Regions from separate parts of the Puerhibacterium sp. TATVAM-FAB25 genome, predicted to be linked through region 2. Evidence: predicted binding sites of a transcription regulator. Region 2 holds the regulator's gene; the other holds the start of a gene.
The links. Region 2 encodes HrcA, which represses chaperone genes, less so after heat shock. Its sites were predicted from a motif close to TTNGCACTCGNNNNNNNCGAGTGCNAA; they were not measured.
Positions count from the first base shown of each region.

Region 1: groES (co-chaperone GroES) is a predicted target of HrcA. The motif match lies at 6,151-6,177, and genes of this name have one in related genera.

Region 1 covers NZ_JAXUAK010000017.1:22,857-31,492, forward strand. Annotated here, with positions in the region: gene tsaB (tRNA (adenosine(37)-N6)-threonylcarbamoyltransferase complex dimerization subunit type 1 TsaB) at 1-179, shown strand, start outside; gene rimI (ribosomal protein S18-alanine N-acetyltransferase) at 205-726, shown strand; gene U5M74_RS13705 (sulfurtransferase) at 723-1,628, shown strand; gene U5M74_RS13710 (malonic semialdehyde reductase) at 1,713-2,330, opposite strand; gene tsaD (tRNA (adenosine(37)-N6)-threonylcarbamoyltransferase complex transferase subunit TsaD) at 2,476-3,525, shown strand; gene U5M74_RS13720 (glutamate--cysteine ligase) at 3,551-4,705, opposite strand; gene U5M74_RS13725 (THUMP-like domain-containing protein) at 4,822-6,093, opposite strand; gene groES (co-chaperone GroES) at 6,295-6,591, shown strand; gene U5M74_RS13735 (WhiB family transcriptional regulator) at 6,806-7,096, opposite strand; gene U5M74_RS13740 (MerR family transcriptional regulator) at 7,287-8,405, shown strand; gene guaB (IMP dehydrogenase) at 8,520-8,636, shown strand, end outside.
Region 2 covers NZ_JAXUAK010000002.1:266,550-275,185, reverse strand. Annotated here, with positions in the region: gene U5M74_RS03585 (cobalamin-independent methionine synthase II family protein) at 1-480, shown strand, start outside; gene U5M74_RS03580 (DUF4870 domain-containing protein) at 590-1,162, opposite strand; gene U5M74_RS03575 (hypothetical protein) at 1,374-2,318, shown strand; gene U5M74_RS03570 (DUF3097 domain-containing protein) at 2,358-3,239, opposite strand; gene U5M74_RS03565 (hypothetical protein) at 3,306-3,524, opposite strand; gene hrcA (heat-inducible transcriptional repressor HrcA) at 3,778-4,824, shown strand; gene dnaJ (molecular chaperone DnaJ) at 4,847-5,971, shown strand; gene U5M74_RS03550 (16S rRNA (uracil(1498)-N(3))-methyltransferase) at 6,015-6,794, shown strand; gene U5M74_RS03545 (HIT domain-containing protein) at 6,921-7,271, shown strand; gene U5M74_RS03540 (PhoH family protein) at 7,379-8,521, shown strand; gene ybeY (rRNA maturation RNase YbeY) at 8,518-8,636, shown strand, end outside.

The DNA of each region.
Region 1 (8,636 bases), on a different contig from region 2:
GCCTGGACGAGGACGCGCCGCTGCTGCCGGACCCCGTCGTGCTCGCGCGCGTGGCGCTGCAGCGTCGCGACGCGGGGCACGAGCTGCCCGCCGAGCCGCTGTACCTGCGCCGCCCGGACGTCCACGAGCCGGCCGGCGGCCCACGCGTGGTGCCCGCCACGGGCGCCGTGGCCGGCTGACGGGCGCACCGTGGCACAGCCGGCGGTGGCTGCGACGGTGGGAGGCGGCGAGGTGCGGCTGCGGGACCTGCGGCACGACGACTTCGACCGCGTGCTGGAGCTCGAGCGCCTGCTGTTCGGCGCGGGCGCCTGGACGTACGGCATGCTCGCCGACGAGCTCGCCGCGCTCGGGCGCTGGTACGTGGTGGCCGAGGCCGACCGCACGGACGACCCCACGCTGGCGCCGGGGCGGCGGCGGGTGGTCGGCTACGCCGGGCTCTGGTTCGACGGCGACGTGACCCAGGTGATGACGATCGGCGTCGACCCCGGCTGGCAGCGCCACGGCATCGGGCGGGCGCTGATGGAGGCGCTGGTCGCGAGGTCGCGGGCGCTCGGCGCGGCGGCGGTGCTGCTCGAGGTGCGGGTCGACAACGCGCCCGCCCTGACGATGTACGAGGCGTTCGGGTTCGAGCGCATCGGCCTGCGCAAGCGCTACTACCAGCCCGAGGACAAGGACGCGTACACGATGCGCCTGCTCCTCGGCCCCGTGGGGGAGGCGCCCGCATGACCGTCCCCGCCGACCGAGGCGTCCCGCAGGACACCGACCGCGCCGCCGTCCTCGTCACCGTGGACGAGCTCGCCGCCGACCTGCGCCTGTCCGGCACCGACCCGGCCGACGGCGCCCCCGTGCTGCTCGACGTGCGCTGGGCGCTGGGGCAGACCGACGGCCAGGAGCGGTACCTGGCGGGCCACCTGCCGGGCGCGGCCTACGTCGACCTCGAGACGGAGCTGGCCGCGCCGGCCTCGCCCCAGGCGGGCCGCCACCCCCTGCCCAGCGCCGCCCAGCTCCAGGGCGCCGCCCGGCGCTGGGGCGTGCGTGCGGGCTCCCGGGTGGTCGTGTACGACGCCGTCGGCGGCACGTCCGCGGCCCGCGCGTGGTGGCTGCTGCGGTATTTCGGGGTCAAGGACGTCCGGCTGCTCGACGGCGGCCTGGACGCGTGGGCGGCCCGCGGCCTGCCGCTCGAGGTGGGCGAGGTGGTCCCCGAGCGGGGCGACGTCGTCGTGCGCCCCGGCCACCTGCCGGTGCTGGACGCCGACGAGGCCGCGGAGGTCGCCGCCGACGGCGTGCTGCTCGACGCGCGGGCGGCCGAGCGGTACCGCGGCGAGGTGGAGCCGGTCGACCCGCGCGCCGGCCACGTGCCCGGGGCGCTCTCCGCGCCGACCACCGAGAACCTCGGTGCGGACCGCACGTTCCTGCCGACCGCGGCGCTGCGCGAGCGGTTCGCCGCGCTCGGCGTGCGGCCCGGCGCCGGCCGGCCGGTGGGGGTCTACTGCGGCTCGGGCGTCACGGCGAGCCACGAGGTCCTGGCGCTGGCCGCGGTCGGCGTGACCGCGGCGCTGTACACGGGGTCGTGGTCGCAGTGGTCGGCCGACCCGTCGCGCCCCGCGGCCACCGGCGCCCGCCCCTGACGGCAGGTTGTGGGTACAGAACACGCCGTGCGGATCGCGATACGCACGGCGTGTTCTGTACCCACAACGGTGGGGCGGGTGAGGTCAGAGGACCTCGGCGACCTGCTCGAAGCCCAGGCGCGGCAGGCGCGGGTGCGGGGTGCCGTCGCCCTCGGCCTGGCCCACGTTGACCACGAGGAACGACTTCCAGCCGGACTCGGCGAAGAACTCGCCGTCGACGCCGTCGAAGTCCATGCCGTTCATCGGGCCGGCCGCCAGGCCCACGGCGCGCAGGGCGAGGACGAGGTAGCCCGCCTGCAGCAGCGCGTTGGTGCGGGCCATGCCCTCGCGCACCTCGGCGGCCGGCGCGAGCTGGTCCTTGATGCCCGGGTAGACGGGGAAGAGCACGTCGAGGTGCTCGTGGAAGGCGGGGTCGGCGGCGAGCACGAGGGAGGCCGGGGCGGCCTCGACCTTGGCCTTGTTGCCGTCGGCCATGTGGGCGACCAGGCGCTGCTTCGCCTCGGGGGAGCGGACGACGAGCAAGCGCAGGGGCAGCGTGTTCATCGCGGTCGGGCCGAACTTGGCCAGGTCCCAGGCGGCGGCGACCTGCCCGTCGGTGACCTCGCCGGCGGTCCAGCTCGTGGTGGTGCGGGCGGTGCGGAACAGCAGGTCCGCGACCTCGTCGGAGACGGCGAGGGCGGGGGCGGAGAGCGTCTCGGTCATGCCTGCGGGAACACGCCGCTCGCCGGAGGTGATTCCTCCTTCAACGGTGACGATCGCCACAACGGTTGCCCGAGAGGATCGTCCTCCCGGCGCGCGTGCCGCGCCGCGCGTCCCCGCCGGCGGGCGGGTGGGGGACAATGGGGGCATGGCTTCCGGTGACCCCCTCGTCCTCGGCATCGAGACCTCCTGCGACGAGACGGGCGTCGCGCTGGTGCGCGGGAACGAGCTGCTCGTGGACGCGACGGCGAGCTCGATGGACGAGCACGCCCGCTACGGCGGCATCATCCCCGAGGTCGCCAGCCGCGCCCACCTCGAGGCGATGGTCCCCACGATCTCCAAGGCGCTCGGCCAGGCCGACGTCGACCTGTCCGAGGTCGACGCGATCGCCGTGACCGCGGGCCCCGGGCTGGTGGGCCCGCTGACCATCGGCACGTCCGCCGCCAAGGCGCTGGCGGTGGGCCTGAACAAGCCGCTGTACGGCGTCAACCACGTCATCGGGCACGCCGCCGTCGACCAGCTCGTCGACGGCGAGTTCCCCGAGCGCGTCATGGCGCTCGTCGTCTCGGGCGGGCACTCCTCGCTGCTGCTCGTCGACGACGTCGCCACGCGGGTCACCGAGCTGGGCTCCACGCTCGACGACGCGGCGGGGGAGGCGTTCGACAAGGTCGGCCGCCTGCTCGGCCTGCCGTACCCGGGCGGCCCGCACATCGACCGCCTGGCGCGCGAGGGCGACCCCGAGGCGATCCGCTTCCCGCGCGGCCTCACCGCGGCCAAGGACCAGGAGAAGCACGCCTACGACTTCTCGTTCTCCGGGCTGAAGACCGCCGTGGCCCGCTGGGTCGAGGCGTGCCGCGACGCCGGCCGCGAGGTGCCCGTGGCGGACGTCGCGGCGTCCTTCGCGGCCGCCGTCGTCGACGTGCTCACCGCCAAGACCATCGCGGCGTGCCACCGGCACGAGGTGGACACCCTGGTGGTGGGCGGCGGCTTCTCCGCCAACAGCCAGCTGCGCGAGCTCGCCGCCAAGCGGTGCGCCGAGGCCGGGATCGAGCTGCGCATCCCGCCGATCCGGTACTGCACCGACAACGGCGCGATGATCGCGGCCCTGGGCTCCGCCGTCGTGCGCGCCGGTGTGGCGCCGTCGACCCTCGACTTCGGCGTCGACTCGCAGATGCCGCTGACGACCGTCAGCCTCTGACCCACCGCCTCTGTGTCTCGGCAGGTCAGGCCACGGGGAGGGGGTGCCCGGCGCGCATCTCCTCCACGAGCCGGGCGACGACCGCCTCCAGGCCGTCCTGCCCGCCGCCGTGCGCGGCCGCGACCGCGCGCTGGCGCTGGTAGGACGCCCCGCGCTCGAGGATGTCCAGCACGCCGCGCAGCTCCTCGGTGCAGCCGAGCCGCTCGGCGACCGGCGCCAGCTCGTCGACCAGCCGCCGCACGGCGTCGGTGACGAGCTCCTCGTTGCCCTCGTCGTCCAGGATGATGATCGCGTCCATGCCGTAGCGCGCGGCGCGCCACTTGTTCTCCTGCACGTACCACTGCGGCATGGTGGGCAGCGCCCGGCCCTCGTCGATCATGGTCGACAGGTGCTCGACCAGGCAGTGCGTCAGGGCCGCGAGGGCCAGCAGCTCGGCGAGGTTGGAGACGCCGTCGCACACGCGCACCTCGATGGTGCCGAAGCGCGGCGACGGGCGCAGGTCCCACCGCACCTCGTCGAACCCGTCGATGACGCCGGTGCGCACCATGTCGTCGACGTACCGCTCGAGCTCCTCCCAGCGCTCGAACTGGTACGGCAGCCCGGCGGTGGGCAGCTGCTGGAAGAGCAGGGCGCGCATCGAGGCGTAGCCGGTGTCGCTGCCGTCGAAGAACGGCGACGACGCGCTCAGCGCCTGCAGGTGCGGGTAGTACACCAGCAGGCTGCGCACGATCGGCAGCACCTTGTCCCGGTCCTCGACGCCGACGTGCACGTGCACGCCGTAGATGAGCAGCTGGCGGCCCCACATCTGCGCACGGTCGATGATCGTCTGGTAGCGCTGCTTGGCGGTGACCTTCTGCGTCACCCACCGCGTGAACGGGTGCGTCCCCGCGCACATGAGCTCCACGCGCATCGCGTCGGTGACGCCGCGGACCTCCTCGGCCGCGCGCTCCAGGTCGCGGCCCGCCTCGCCGACGGTGCGGCACACCCCGCTCACCAGCTCGACGGTGTTGCGCAGGAACTCCGGGTGCACGCGCGGGTGCGGCGAGCCGTCGGGGGTCGCGAGCCGCTCGACGACGGTGGGGCCCACCTGTCGCATGTCGCCCGAGTCGGCGTCGACGAGGGCGAGCTCCCACTCCAGTCCCACCGTCGAGCGCCGCGAGGCGGCGAAGTCCAGCACCATGCGCTCATGCTCACACGTCCCGGGGCCCCGGCGCGTGCCGGGCGCGCGGCGGGCGCCGCGGACCGCCGGCACCGGTCCGGTGCCGGCGCGTCGCCGGCGCGTCGTGGGCGCGGTCGTCAGCCGAGCGGCTCGACGACGAGCACGTGCTGGGCGCCGCCCACCCGCGTGAGCACCAGCGTCGCCTCGGCGTCGCCCTTGAGAGACAGCTGGGAGCGCAGCTGCTCGGGCGTGACGGCGGTGCCGCGCTTCTTGATCGTCAGCCGCCCGACACCGCGCTCGCGCAGGTACGCCTTGAGCCGCTTGAGGCCGAACGGCATGACGTCGAGCACGCGGTAGCCGGTCGCCACGGGCGCCCGCCCGGTGGCCGGGTCGACGGCGGCGGCGGGCGCCGGCGCGTCGGTGGTGACATAGGCGATGGTGCGGTCCAGGAGGCGGCCGCCCAGCTCCGCCGCCGCCTGTGCCACCAGGCCGGCGCGCACGACCGCGCCGTCCGGCTCGTACAGGTAGTGGCCGACCGGGCCCACCTCGGGCGGCGGTTCGTGGCCGACGCCCGCGAGGTCGCCGGCCGCGTCGCCCGACCGCAGCGTGCGCGCCAGCGTGCGCGCCTCGCCGTCCTCGCCCGTCACCGTGCGCAGCACGAGCGCCGAGCGCCCGGGCCCGGCCGGGGCGAGCGGGCCGAACCACAGCCCGGCCTCGACGACGTCGCCGTCCACGGAGACCCACTGCGTCTCGGCGTCGGCGGGCAGCCCCTGGTGCGCGATGCCCGGCCCGACCTTGATGCCGAGGGCGGGGACCTGCTCGCGCAGCGCCCAGACGGCGTCGAGCGGCGGCGCGTAGGCCTTCGGGTCGAACACCCGCTTGCCGCCACGGGTGCGGCGCGCGGGGTCGGCGTAGACGCCGTCGACCCCCTCGGCGGCGAGGTCGAGCGCCAGCCCGTCCCCGTGGCGCACCTCGGCCTCGGGGAAGTGGCGCAGGTTCACCGTCGCGATCGCCGCGGTGATCTCGTCGACGTCGGTGGCGAGCACGCCCAGCCCGACGCCGGCGAACGCCAGCGCGTCCGCCCCGATGCCGCTCGTGAGGTCCGCGACCCTGGTGACGCCGGCCTCGAGGTAGCGCCGCGCGTGCAGCGCGGCGACGACCAGCCGGGTGGCCTGCTCGACGCCGTCGGGCGTGAAGAGCATGCCGTCGGCGAAGCCGCCGAGCTTGGCGCGCGCCTTGGCCCGCAGCCGCGACTGCGTGAGCGCGGCGGCGGCGAGGTCGGGGTCGACGCCCGCCTCCCGCAGGCGCATGGCCAGAGCCATCGCGCGCTGCTCGTCGTACGGGGGCAGCGAGCCGAGCAGGGCCCAGCCGTCCGGGCTGAGCAGCTTGCTCAGGGTCGAGGCGTCCACCCGTCCATGGTCCCAGACGGCGCGCACGGGCCCGGACGGGGCGCCGCGGGACGGACCTTGGCACTCGACTTGTCAGAGTGCTAACGGCGCTCCTAGATTGGTCGCAGCGCACGCGCGCTGTGCCGGCACCCGCGACGACGGCCAGCCTCCGGGCGCGACCTCAGTCCATCCACGCAGTCACAGCGAACAAGGAGGTCCGACGTGTCGGTCCCCATCAAGCCGCTCGAGGACCGGATCGTCGTCAAGGCCGTCGAGGCCGAGACCACGACCGCTTCCGGCCTGGTCATCCCGGACACCGCCAAGGAGAAGCCCCAGGAGGGCGAGGTCCTGGCCGTGGGCGAGGGTCGTTTCGACGACAAGGGCAACCGCATCCCGGTCGACGTCAAGGTCGGTGACAAGGTCATCTACAGCAAGTACGGCGGCACCGAGGTGAAGTACGCCGGCGAGGAGTACCTGGTGCTCTCCGCCCGCGACATCCTCGCCGTCGTCGTCGACTGAGCCTGCCGGCAGGTCGCTGACGACGGGGCCCGATCCCGGGCCTTGCACGACGAAGGCCCCCCGCACCTCGAGGTGCGGGGGGCCTTCGCGTGCTTCGACCTCGGCGTGCCCGGGACGGGGAACCGGGGCCGACGGCGCGGCGCTGCGTCGCCGGTGCGGTCGGGGTCGTGCTGAAGGGGTCGTGCCGAGCGGGGCCTGCGGCGCTCTGCCGAGGTCAGCCGGACTTGCGGTCGGTGCCGGCGAGGATCGCGGCCCGCTCGTCCTCGGACAGGCCGCCCCAGACGCCGTAGGGCTCTCGCACGCGCAGCGACTGCTCGCGGCACTGCATCATCACGGGGCAGGTGCGGCAGATCGCCTTCGCCGCCTCCGCGCGTCGGCGGCGGGTGGAGCCCCGCTCGCCCTCGGGGTGGAAGAACAGGGTGTCGTCCTCGTCGCGGCACGCGCCCTGGTACTGCCACTCCCACAGCTCCATCATCGGACCGGGAAGCCTCGAGATCTCCGTCATGGCGAACAACCTACAAGTTGGGCAGAAGTTGTTCAACTCCCGAATCTGTCTCGACGTCGAGAGGTTTGTTGCTCAAGTTCTGAACCGGTTCAGGCGGTGATCGCCGAGGTTGGCGCGGTAGGGGGCCCAAAATCGCGCCACCGGGCGAGGCGCGGTGGCGGGGCCACCGGGGCGTCGGCAGAATCGAGCCATGACTTCCTCCCGGCCTGCTCAGGACGAGGACAGGACCCGCGCGTCGAGCCCTGGCCTCGCCGTCGCGGCCGTCGCCCGGCGCCTGGGGGTCGCACCGGCCACGCTGCGCACGTGGGACCGGCGGTACGGCCTCGGCCCTTCCGGACGCACCGCGGGTTCGCACCGCCGCTACACGACCGAGGACGTGGCGCGGCTGCTCGTCATGCGCCGGCTCACGCTCGAGGGCGTGGCGCCGGTGGACGCGGCGCGGGCGGCGCTCGAGGCGGACGGCACCGATCTCGAGACCCCGGCCGACGTGCGGCCGGTGCACGACGCGCCCGACGAGGACGTCGCGCCGGAGGCGGAGCCCGAGGGCGACGACGAGCCGCGCGCCGCGCGCGGGCACCTGCGGGCGCTGCCCGGCGGCGGCGAGGGCACGCCCGCGCGGCCGGCCGGCGCGGCCCCGGCGCCCGGAGGAGCGTCCGGCTCGGGGCGGGTGTCCGCCGTCATCGACGCGGCGCTCGCCTACGACCAGGCCGCCTGCGACTCGCTGCTGCGCCTCGGCGCGGAGGCGGACCCGGCCGCCTGGTGGACGCAGATGGTCGAGCCCGCCTGGGCGCGCATCGCGCAGCGGACGGTGCTCGGCACGCCCGGCGAGGTGCCCGAGCTGGTGCTCGCGACGGCGGCGCTGCGGGCGCTGCGGGACTTCACGCAGGAGTTCGAGCAGGCGCAGTCCGCCGGCGGGGGCCCGCCGGCGAACCACCCCAGCCGGATGCGCAAAATCGTGCTGGTCTTCGCCGCGCCGGACGAGGTGGTGCCGCTCGCCGCGCACGCCCTGGCCGCCGCGCTGGTGGCCAAGGGCGCCTCCTGTCGCGTGGTGACCGGCCCGGCCAGCACCCACCGGTCGGTCGAGCTGGTCGCCATGGTGCGGCCGGCCGCCGTCGTGCTGGCGACCAGCCTTGCGCGGCCGGACCTCGACGTCGTCCACTCGCTGCACGACGACCACCCCGACCTGCCGATCTTCGTCGGGCTGCGGCGCGACGAGTCCGCCGGCGAGCTCCCGCTCGCCGCGAGCGTCCAGCGGGTGCGCAGCTTCACCGGCCTGCTGCACGAGGTGCTCGCCGTCGTCGCGCCGTGACGCGGCGGTTCCCCGGCGGGGCGGCCGCGCCGCCCGCCCGGGGGCCGGTGTGAGGCCCGCCGCAGCCGCCGGACGGCCGGAATATCGGCCCGCTCAGAAACGTAGACTCATGGCATGACGGACTCGACCGCGGCGCGCGACCCCTTCGGCTTCCTCGGGCTCACCTACGACGACGTTCTCCTCCTGCCGGGGTACTCCGACCTCGCGCCCTCGGAGATCGACACGACCTCG
Region 2 (8,636 bases):
GTCGAGGACTACCAGCGCTGGCTGCAGGTGCGCGTCGAGGCGCTCAACCACGCGCTGCGCGGGCTGCCCGCCGACCGCGTGCGGCTGCACGTGTGCTGGGGCTCCTGGCACGGCCCGCACACCACCGACCTCGGGTTCGAGCACATCGTCGACCAGGTGCTCCAGGTGGACGCCGGCGCGTACAGCTTCGAGGCCGGCAACGTGCGGCACGAGCACGAGTGGCGCGTCTGGGAGGACCGCACGCTCCCGGAGGGCAAGGTCATCCTGCCGGGCGTGGTGTCGCACGCGACCAACGTCGTGGAGCACCCGGAGCTGGTGGCCGACCGCATCGAGCGCTTCGCCCGCCTGGTGGGCCGCGAGAACGTCGTCGCCTCCACCGACTGCGGCCTCGGCGGGCGCGTGCACCCGCAGATCGCCTGGGCCAAGCTCGAGACGCTCGCGCGCGGCGCCGAGATCGCCTCGCGCCGCCTGTGGGGCTGACCGCCCGCCGGCAGGTCCGACGACGAGGCTGACGGACGAGGGCCCCGACCGCGCACGCGGTCGGGGCCCTCGTCGGTGCGGCACCCCGCCGGGCGGCGGGCCGCGGTGCTCAGCGGATGACGCGGATGTTCACCGGGTAGCGGTACGGCTCGGACCGCGAGGCCACCACCGAGGCGAGGATCGAGAAGATCACCGAGCAGACCCAGACGCCAGCAAATGTGAGTGCCCCAATGAAGAACAGTGGGATGAGGAGCACGCTGGCGACGTAGCCGATCGCCAGGGTGATCTGGAAGTTCACCGCCTCCTTGCCGTGCTGGTCGACGAACCGGCTGCGCTCGCGGAACACGAGCCAGATCACCAGCGGCACGAGGAACGACAGGAAGGCGCCGCCGAGGTGGGCCAGGATCGCCCAGGTCTTCTCGTCACCCTGCGTCATGGGGCGCGGTCCGTAGCCGGAGTAGGGCTGCTGCGGCGTGGGCTGGCCGTACCCCTGCTGGCCGTACCCCTGCTGGCCGTACCCCTGCTGGCCGTAGGGCGACCCGTACGGCGGCTGCTGGCCGTAGGGCCCGCCGGCGGGCGGCGGCTGCGGGCTCCCGTACGGCGGCTGCGGCGCCCCGGGACCCGGCTGCGCGGGCTGCTCGGGACCGCCCGGCGGCACGGGGCGGTCTGACGGCTCGGACACGATGCCTCCTGGGGACGTCGGTGGGCGCGCGGACCGGTCCTCCCGACCGACCCCGCACGCCCAACGTACCGCCGTGGGGCCCCGTCGCGCAGAGCCGCGCCGCAGGTCAGCGCGGCGGTCGTGGGCAGGCCGGGCGGCAGGGTGGCACGGGCCGCCGCGGCGCGCGAGAGTGGCCGCAAGGGGGCCGCGACCGCACCGCGAGGGGATCACGATGAGCGAGAGCACCGGCGGCGTCCCGCCGCAGGACCCGTCCCGGCCCGAGCCGCCGCGGCCCGGCGAGCCGCCGCCCCCGGGCGCCCCGCAGCAGCCGGCCACCGGGCAGCCCGGGTACGGCCCGCCGCCCGGGTACGGCCCGCCGGACCAGCCGCGGTACGGGCAGTACGGCGTGCCCGCCGCGTCCCCGGTCCCGCCGGGCGCCGGCCCCAGCGGGTACGGCGGGTACGGCGGGTACGGCGACCGCTTCAACGGCGGGCCGGTCTCCGCCGGCACGGGGTACTCCTGGGCGTGGTCGGCGTTCGGCCGCAGCGCCGGCTGGTGGCTCCTGGCGACGCTGCTCGTCGGCGTCCTGGCCGCCGTCGTCCAGACGCTCACCAACGTCCAGCTCCGCGAGAGCGTCTCCGCGGTGCGCGACGCCGACCCCGAGGAGCTGCGGACGGCCGCCGCCGCCGCGATGACGTTCGGTGACGTGCTTGTCTCCGCCGTCGGGCAGATCGTCGCCTTCGTCCTGTACGCGCTGCTCGTCCAGGGGGCCGTGGTCGCCGCCCGACAGGGGCGGGTGCGCCTCGGCGACTTCTTCCGCCTCCGCAACGCGGGCAACGTGGTGCTGCTGGCGATCCTGCTGGGCCTGGTCAACCTCGTGCTCGGGCTGCTCCCGCTCCTCGGGGGGATCCTCGTGCTCGTGGCGGCGGTCCTGCTGTACTACTCGCTCTACTTCGTCGTCGACCAGGGCGCCGACGCCGTGGCGGCGATGCGCTCCAGCGTGCGGCAGGTGACGGGCAACCTCGGGGTGACGCTGCTGGCCGCGCTGCTCGGCGCCGTCACGGTCGTCGTCGGCGCGCTGCTCCTGGGCGTGGGGCTGCTCGTCGCCGTGCCGGTCGCGGTGCTGCTCGGCGCGTACGTGCACACGCGGCTCAACGGCCGCCGGGTGGCCGTGTGACCGGGCGCCGGACCGGGTGTCGGACCGGGTGCCGTACCGTCAGGCCGTGACGAAGTCGATGAGCTCCTCGACCCGCCCCAGCAGGGCCGGGTCGAGGTCGCGGTAGTCGCGCACGCTGCGCAGGATGCGCTGCCAGGCGCGCGCGACGTCGGCCTGCTCGGCGGCGGGCCAGCCCAGCTCGCGCAGGACGCCGCGCTTCCACTCGGTGCCCCGCTCGATCACCGGCCAGCGCTCCAGCCCCAGGCGCTCCGCCTTCACCGCCTGCCACACGTCGACGTACGGGTGCCCGAGCACCAGCACGGTGCCGGCCGGCACGGTGCGCAGCGCCACGTCCGCGAGCCGCTGCTCCTTCGAGCCGGGCACCAGGTGGTCCACCAGCACGCCGACCCGGCGCTCGCGGGTCGGGCCGAACTCGGCGAGCGCCTCGGCGAGGTTGTCCACGCCGTCGAGCATCTCGACGACCACGCCCTCCACGCGCAGGTCGTCGCCCCAGACCTTCTCGACGAGCTCGGCGTCGTGCTTGCCCTCGACCCAGATGCGCGAGCCGCGCGCCACGCGGGCCCGCTGGCCCTGCACGGCCACAGAGCCGGACGCCGTGCGGCCCGGCGCGACGGGCGCACGGGACGTGACCGGGGGAGTGAGGACCACGGGCTCGCCGTCGACCCAGAACCCCGGCCCGAGCGGGAACGAGCGGGTGCGGCCGGCGCGGTCCTCGAGCACCACGAGGTGCACGCCACCGGACTTCTCGACCCGCACGACGGCGCCGACCCAGCCGGTCTGCACCTCCTCGACCACCAGCCCCGGCTCGGCGGCCTGCGGTCGCGAGGTGGGCCGCGCGCGGTGGTGCTGGACGGCGTTCACGCGCCCGGGCACGCTGGAGCCGGAGGAGGCGAGGACGTCGGAGCCGTAGCGGTCGTGCACGGCGGCGAGCCTAGGACGACGCCGCGCAGGGGTGCCGACCGACACGCCCCGCGCGACGAGGGCGGGTCACGCGTGGTGGTAGCGGGTCGCCAGGCCGCGCACGGCGCCCCGCAGCGCGCCCCCGAGCGGGCCCGCGGCGGCGCGCCGGGCCCGTGCGCCGGCCGCCGTGCCCCGCACCGCGGGCGGGGCGGCGGTGCGCTCGGCGGCGCGGCGTCGCAGCTCGAGCCGGCGGGCGACCTCGGCCTCGTGCCGGCGGAACGTGTCGTGGTACAGCTCAGCGCTCATGGCTCCACGCTGCGCCTCTGAGGTAGGCCAGCGGATCGGTCATCCGACCGGTTCCGGGGCGGGACCTCCGGCCTGGGTACCTCAGGCGGTGCCCGACGCGCCGTGCCCGACGCGCCGTGCCCGACGCGCCGTGCCCGACGCGCCGTGCCCGACGCACTGTGACCGACGGGGCACGGGCGAGGTCGGCGCCCCCGCGTAGGATGGCACTCGGAAGGCAGGAGTGCTAAGAGCTGCCCCGCGGGAAGGAGGGCTCGTGAGCGAGGAACGCCGTCTTGAGGTGCTGCGCGCGATCGTCGAGGACTACGTCTCGACGCGCGAGCCCGTCGGCTCGAGGGTGCTCACCGAGCGTCACCGGCTCGGCGTCTCGCCCGCCACGATCCGCAACGACATGGCCGCCCTCGAGGAGGCCGGCCTCATCGCGCAGCCGCACACCTCGGCGGGGCGCATCCCCACCGACAAGGGCTACCGCCTCTTCGTCGACCGGCTCGCCGAGGTCCGGCCCCTGACGTCGCCGCAGAAGCGCGCCATCGAGACGTTCCTGTCCGAGGCCGTGGACCTCGACGACGTGCTGACCCGCGCGGGGCGGCTCATCGCCCAGCTCACGGGCCAGGTCGCGGTGGTGCAGTACCCGTCGCTGCGGCGCTCGGGCCTGCGCCACCTGGAGCTGGTGCCGGTCGGCGCCGAGCGGCTGCTCGTCGTCGTCATCACCGACACCGGCCGTGTCGAGCAGCGCTACCTCGAGGTGCCGCGCCCCGCCGACCCGGACGACGGCCCGGTCCTCGACGACGTCACGCTCGGCGAGCTGCGCGCGCGGCTCAACGCCGCCGCGGCGGGCAAGGGCCTGACGGACCTGCCGGTCGCGTTCGCGCGCGTCGTCGAGCGCCTCGACCCGACGCTCGTCGGTCTCGCCACGGCCGTGGCCGAGACCGTCGTCGAGACGCTCGGCGAGGAGAACGAGGAGCGCATCGTGCTGGCCGGCACGGCGAACCTCGCCCGCGCGAGCATGCGCTTCGAGCAGGGCCTGAGCCCGGTGCTCGAGGCCCTCGAGGAGCAGGTCGTGCTGCTCGGGCTGCTCACGGAGATGGCCGTGGACGGCGTCGCCGTGCGCATCGGCCACGAGAACCGCCTCGAGGGGCTCGCCCAGGCGTCCGTGGTGACGTCGGGCTACGGCTCCGGCGACGAGGGCGGCGACCCCGTCGCGATCCTCGGTTCCATCGGGCCCACCCGCATGGACTATCCCGGCACCATCGCGTCCGTCCGCGCCGTGGCGCGGTACCTCTCGCGCGTGCTGCCCCACTGACCCCCCGACCCAAGAGAGACCTGTGGCCGACTACTACGAGACCCTCGGCGTCCCGCGGGACGCCACGTCCGAGCAGATCAAGAAGGCGTACCGCAAGCTCGCCCGGGAGCTGCACCCCGACGTCGCCGGCGAGGCGGGCGAGGAGAGGTTCAAGGACGTCGCGCGCGCCTACGAGGTGCTGTCCAACCCCGAGAAGCGCCAGCAGTACGACATGGGCGTGGACCCGACGGCGCCGGGCGGCGGCGCGGGCGGCGGCTTCGGCGCCGGCTTCGGCTTCCAGGACATCTTCGAGACGTTCTTCGGCGGCGGGCAGACAACCCAGGGGCCCGTGCCCCGTGCCCGCCGCGGCCAGGACGCCCTGGTGCGCATGGACGTCGAGCTCGCCGAGGCCGTGTTCGGCACCAAGCGCGAGCTGCAGGTCGACACCGCCGTCGTGTGCTCCACCTGCACCGGCAAGGGCGCGCGCCCGGGCACCGAGCTGCGCACGTGCGAGGTCTGCCAGGGCCGCGGCCACGTCCAGCGCGTCGCCCGCTCGTTCCTCGGCCAGGTCATGACGACCGCGCCGTGCTCCGCGTGCGGCGGCTACGGCACCGTCATCCCGGAGCCCTGCCCCGACTGCGCCGGCGAGGGCCGCGTCCGCTCGCGCCGCACGCTGACCGTCAACGTGCCGGCCGGCGTCGACACCGGCACCCGCATCAAGCTCACCGCGCAGGGCGAGGTCGGCCCCGGCGGCGGGCCGGCGGGCGACCTGTACGTCGAGGTCCGCGAGAAGCCGCACGAGACGTTCGTGCGACGCGGTGACGACCTGCACTGCACGCTGCCGGTGCCGATGACGGCGGCGGCGCTGGGCACCGTGCTGGACCTGGAGACGCTCGACGGCGCCCAGGAGATCGACCTGCGCCCGGGCACGCAGCCCGGCCAGGTCGTGGTGCTCAAGGGCCTCGGCGTCGGCCACCTGCACACCGGCGGGCGCGGCGACCTGCACGTGCACGTGGAGGTCCAGGTGCCCTCCGCGCTGGACGACGAGCAGGCGGCGCTCCTGCGCCAGCTCGCCGCGCTGCGCGGCGAGGAGCGCCCCGAACCGCGGCTCGCGGCCGCGCACCCGGGCGTCTTCTCCCGCCTGCGCGACAAGCTGAGCGGCCGGTGACGCGCCCGCGGGCCGGCGCGGGGGAGCGGACGGCGGGCGGCGCGTGAGCGCGCCGGTGTTCCTCGCCGACGGCGGCGCGCCGGTCGCCGCCGTCGCCCCGGGCGCCACGTACACGCTCGGCGGCACCGAGGGCCGGCACGCCGGCGTCGTGCAGCGCAAGCGCGCCGGCGAGCGCGTCGACGTGGTCGACGGCGCCGGGACCCGCCTGCGGTGCACGGTGGTGCAGGCCGACGGCGGCACCCTCACGCTGACGGTCGACGACGTCGTGCACGAGCCCGCGCCCGACGTCGTCGTGACGCTGGTGCAGGCCCTGGCGAAGGGCGACCGCGACGAGCTGGCCGTCGAGGCGGCGGTCGAGGTCGGCGCGGACGCCGTCGTCCCGTGGCAGTCCGAGCGCTCGGTCGTGGTCTGGCGCGGTGAGCGCGCCGCGAAGTCGCACGCCCGCTGGGTGGCCACCGTGCGGTCGGCCACCAAGCAGGCTCGCCGGGCCTGGCTCCCGCCCGTCGACGACGCGCACACCACCAAGCAGCTCGCCGCGCGCACCCGGGCGGTCGTCGCCGCGGGCGGCGCCGTCGTCGTGCTGCACGAGGAGGCGACGACGCCGCTGGCGGCCGTGCCGCTGCCGGCGGCGACGCCGGGCGGTCCGGTGCCGGAGCTGCTCGTCGTCGTCGGGCCGGAGGGCGGCATCGCCGAGACGGAGCTGGCCGCGCTGGTCGAGGCCGGCGCCACGGCCGCGCGGCTCGGGCCGCACGTGCTGCGCACCTCCACGGCCGGGCCGGTCGCCGTCGCGCTGCTCAGCGAGCGGCTCGGGCGCTGGGGCTGAGGGACCGGGCCGAGGCGCCGGGGCTGTGGCGCCGGGGCTGTGGCGCCGGGGCTGGGTCGTGGCCGGTCCGCGCCGCCGTGGCGCTGCGGATGAGGGCGGCGACCACCCGGCGGTAGGTTCTGCTGCATGAGCGCCGACACCGAGGACTGCCTCTTCTGCAAGATCGTCGCCGGGGAGGTGCCGGCCGACGTCGTGGCCACCACCCCGCGGTCGGTCGCCTTCCGGGACATCGACCCACAGGCGCCCGTGCACTGCCTGGTGGTGCCCCGGGAGCACCACGGCGACGTGGCGGTGCTCGCGGCGGCCGACCCGCTGCTGCTGGCGGACCTGGTCGCGCTGGCCGACGAGGTGGCCGGGGACCTGGCCGACGGCCAGTACCGGCTGATCTTCAACAGCGGGCCGCGCGCGGGCCAGAGCGTCTTCCACGTGCACGGGCACGTCATCTCCGGCAAGCAGCTCGGCTGGACGCCCGCCTGACCGGTGCCCCGGCTATCGCGTGGTGGGCGGCGGGGCGGCGCCGATAGAATGGGAGACCGTCGAGCGAACCGTCGAACGAGGAGCGTGCAGCGGCGTCCAGCCGGCCCATGACCGCCACATCACCCCGACCCGACTCCCGCGTGGAGCACCCCAGCGAGCACCGCATCGTCGTACCGCCGCACGTGCCGATGGTGGCGCTGCTCGGCAGCCGCGACTCGGTGCTCAAAGCCGTCGAGGACGGCTTCCCGCAGGTGAACGTGCACGCCCGCGGCAACGAGATCACCGTCGCCGGCCCCGCCGGCGACGTCGCGCTCGTCTCCCGCCTGCTCGACGAGCTCGTCGAGGTGGTCGAGGCGGGCACCGAGCTCACCCCGGACGTGGTGCGCCGCTCGGTCGGCATGCTGACCGCCGAGACGGCGCAGCGGCCGGCCGAGGTGCTGACGTTCAACATCCTGTCCAGCCGTGGGCGCACCATCCGGCCCAAGACCGTGGGGCAGAAGCGCTACGTCGAGGCGATCGACGTCAACACGATCACCTTCGGCATCGGCCCGGCCGGCACGGGCAAGACCTACCTCGCGATGGCCAAGGCCGTGCAGGCGCTGCAGTCGCACCAGGTCAACCGCATCATCCTCACCCGCCCCGCCGTCGAGGCCGGCGAGCGGCTCGGCTACCTGCCCGGCTCGCTGACCGAGAAGATCGACCCGTACCTGCGGCCGCTGTACGACGCGCTGCACGACATGGTCGACCCCGACTCGATCCCCAAGCTCATCGAGGCCGGCACGATCGAGGTGGCGCCGCTGGCGTTCATGCGTGGCCGGTCGCTCAACGACTCGTTCATCATCCTGGACGAGGCGCAGAACACCACGTCCGAGCAGATGAAGATGTTCCTCACCCGCCTGGGCTTCGGCTCGAGGATGGTCATCACCGGCGACGCGACGCAGGTCGACCTGCCGGGCGGCACCGCCTCGGGCCTGCGCGTGGTCCAGGACATCCTCACCGGCGTCGACGACGTCGAGTTCTGCCGCCTCACGTCGTCCGACGTGGTGCGCCACCGGCTGGTGAGCGACATCATCGACGCCTACGCGCGCTGGGACACCACCTCGGCGCGCGGCCGGTCGGACCGGCCGGACCGCCCGCGGCGCGCCCCGGCGCGCCGGGTGGTCGCGGGCGGCGGGGGCCGCGGGGGCGAGCGCCGGGACGGCGAGGGCCGCGACGGCCAGGCGCGGGACGCGGCGGTGGAGGACCGGTGAGCATCGAGGTCAACAACGAGTCCGGGTACGCGGTCGAGGGGCTCGACGAGGCGGAGTTCGCCGCCCTGGCGCGGTTCGTGCTCGACGCGCTGCACGTGCACCCCCTGAGCGAGCT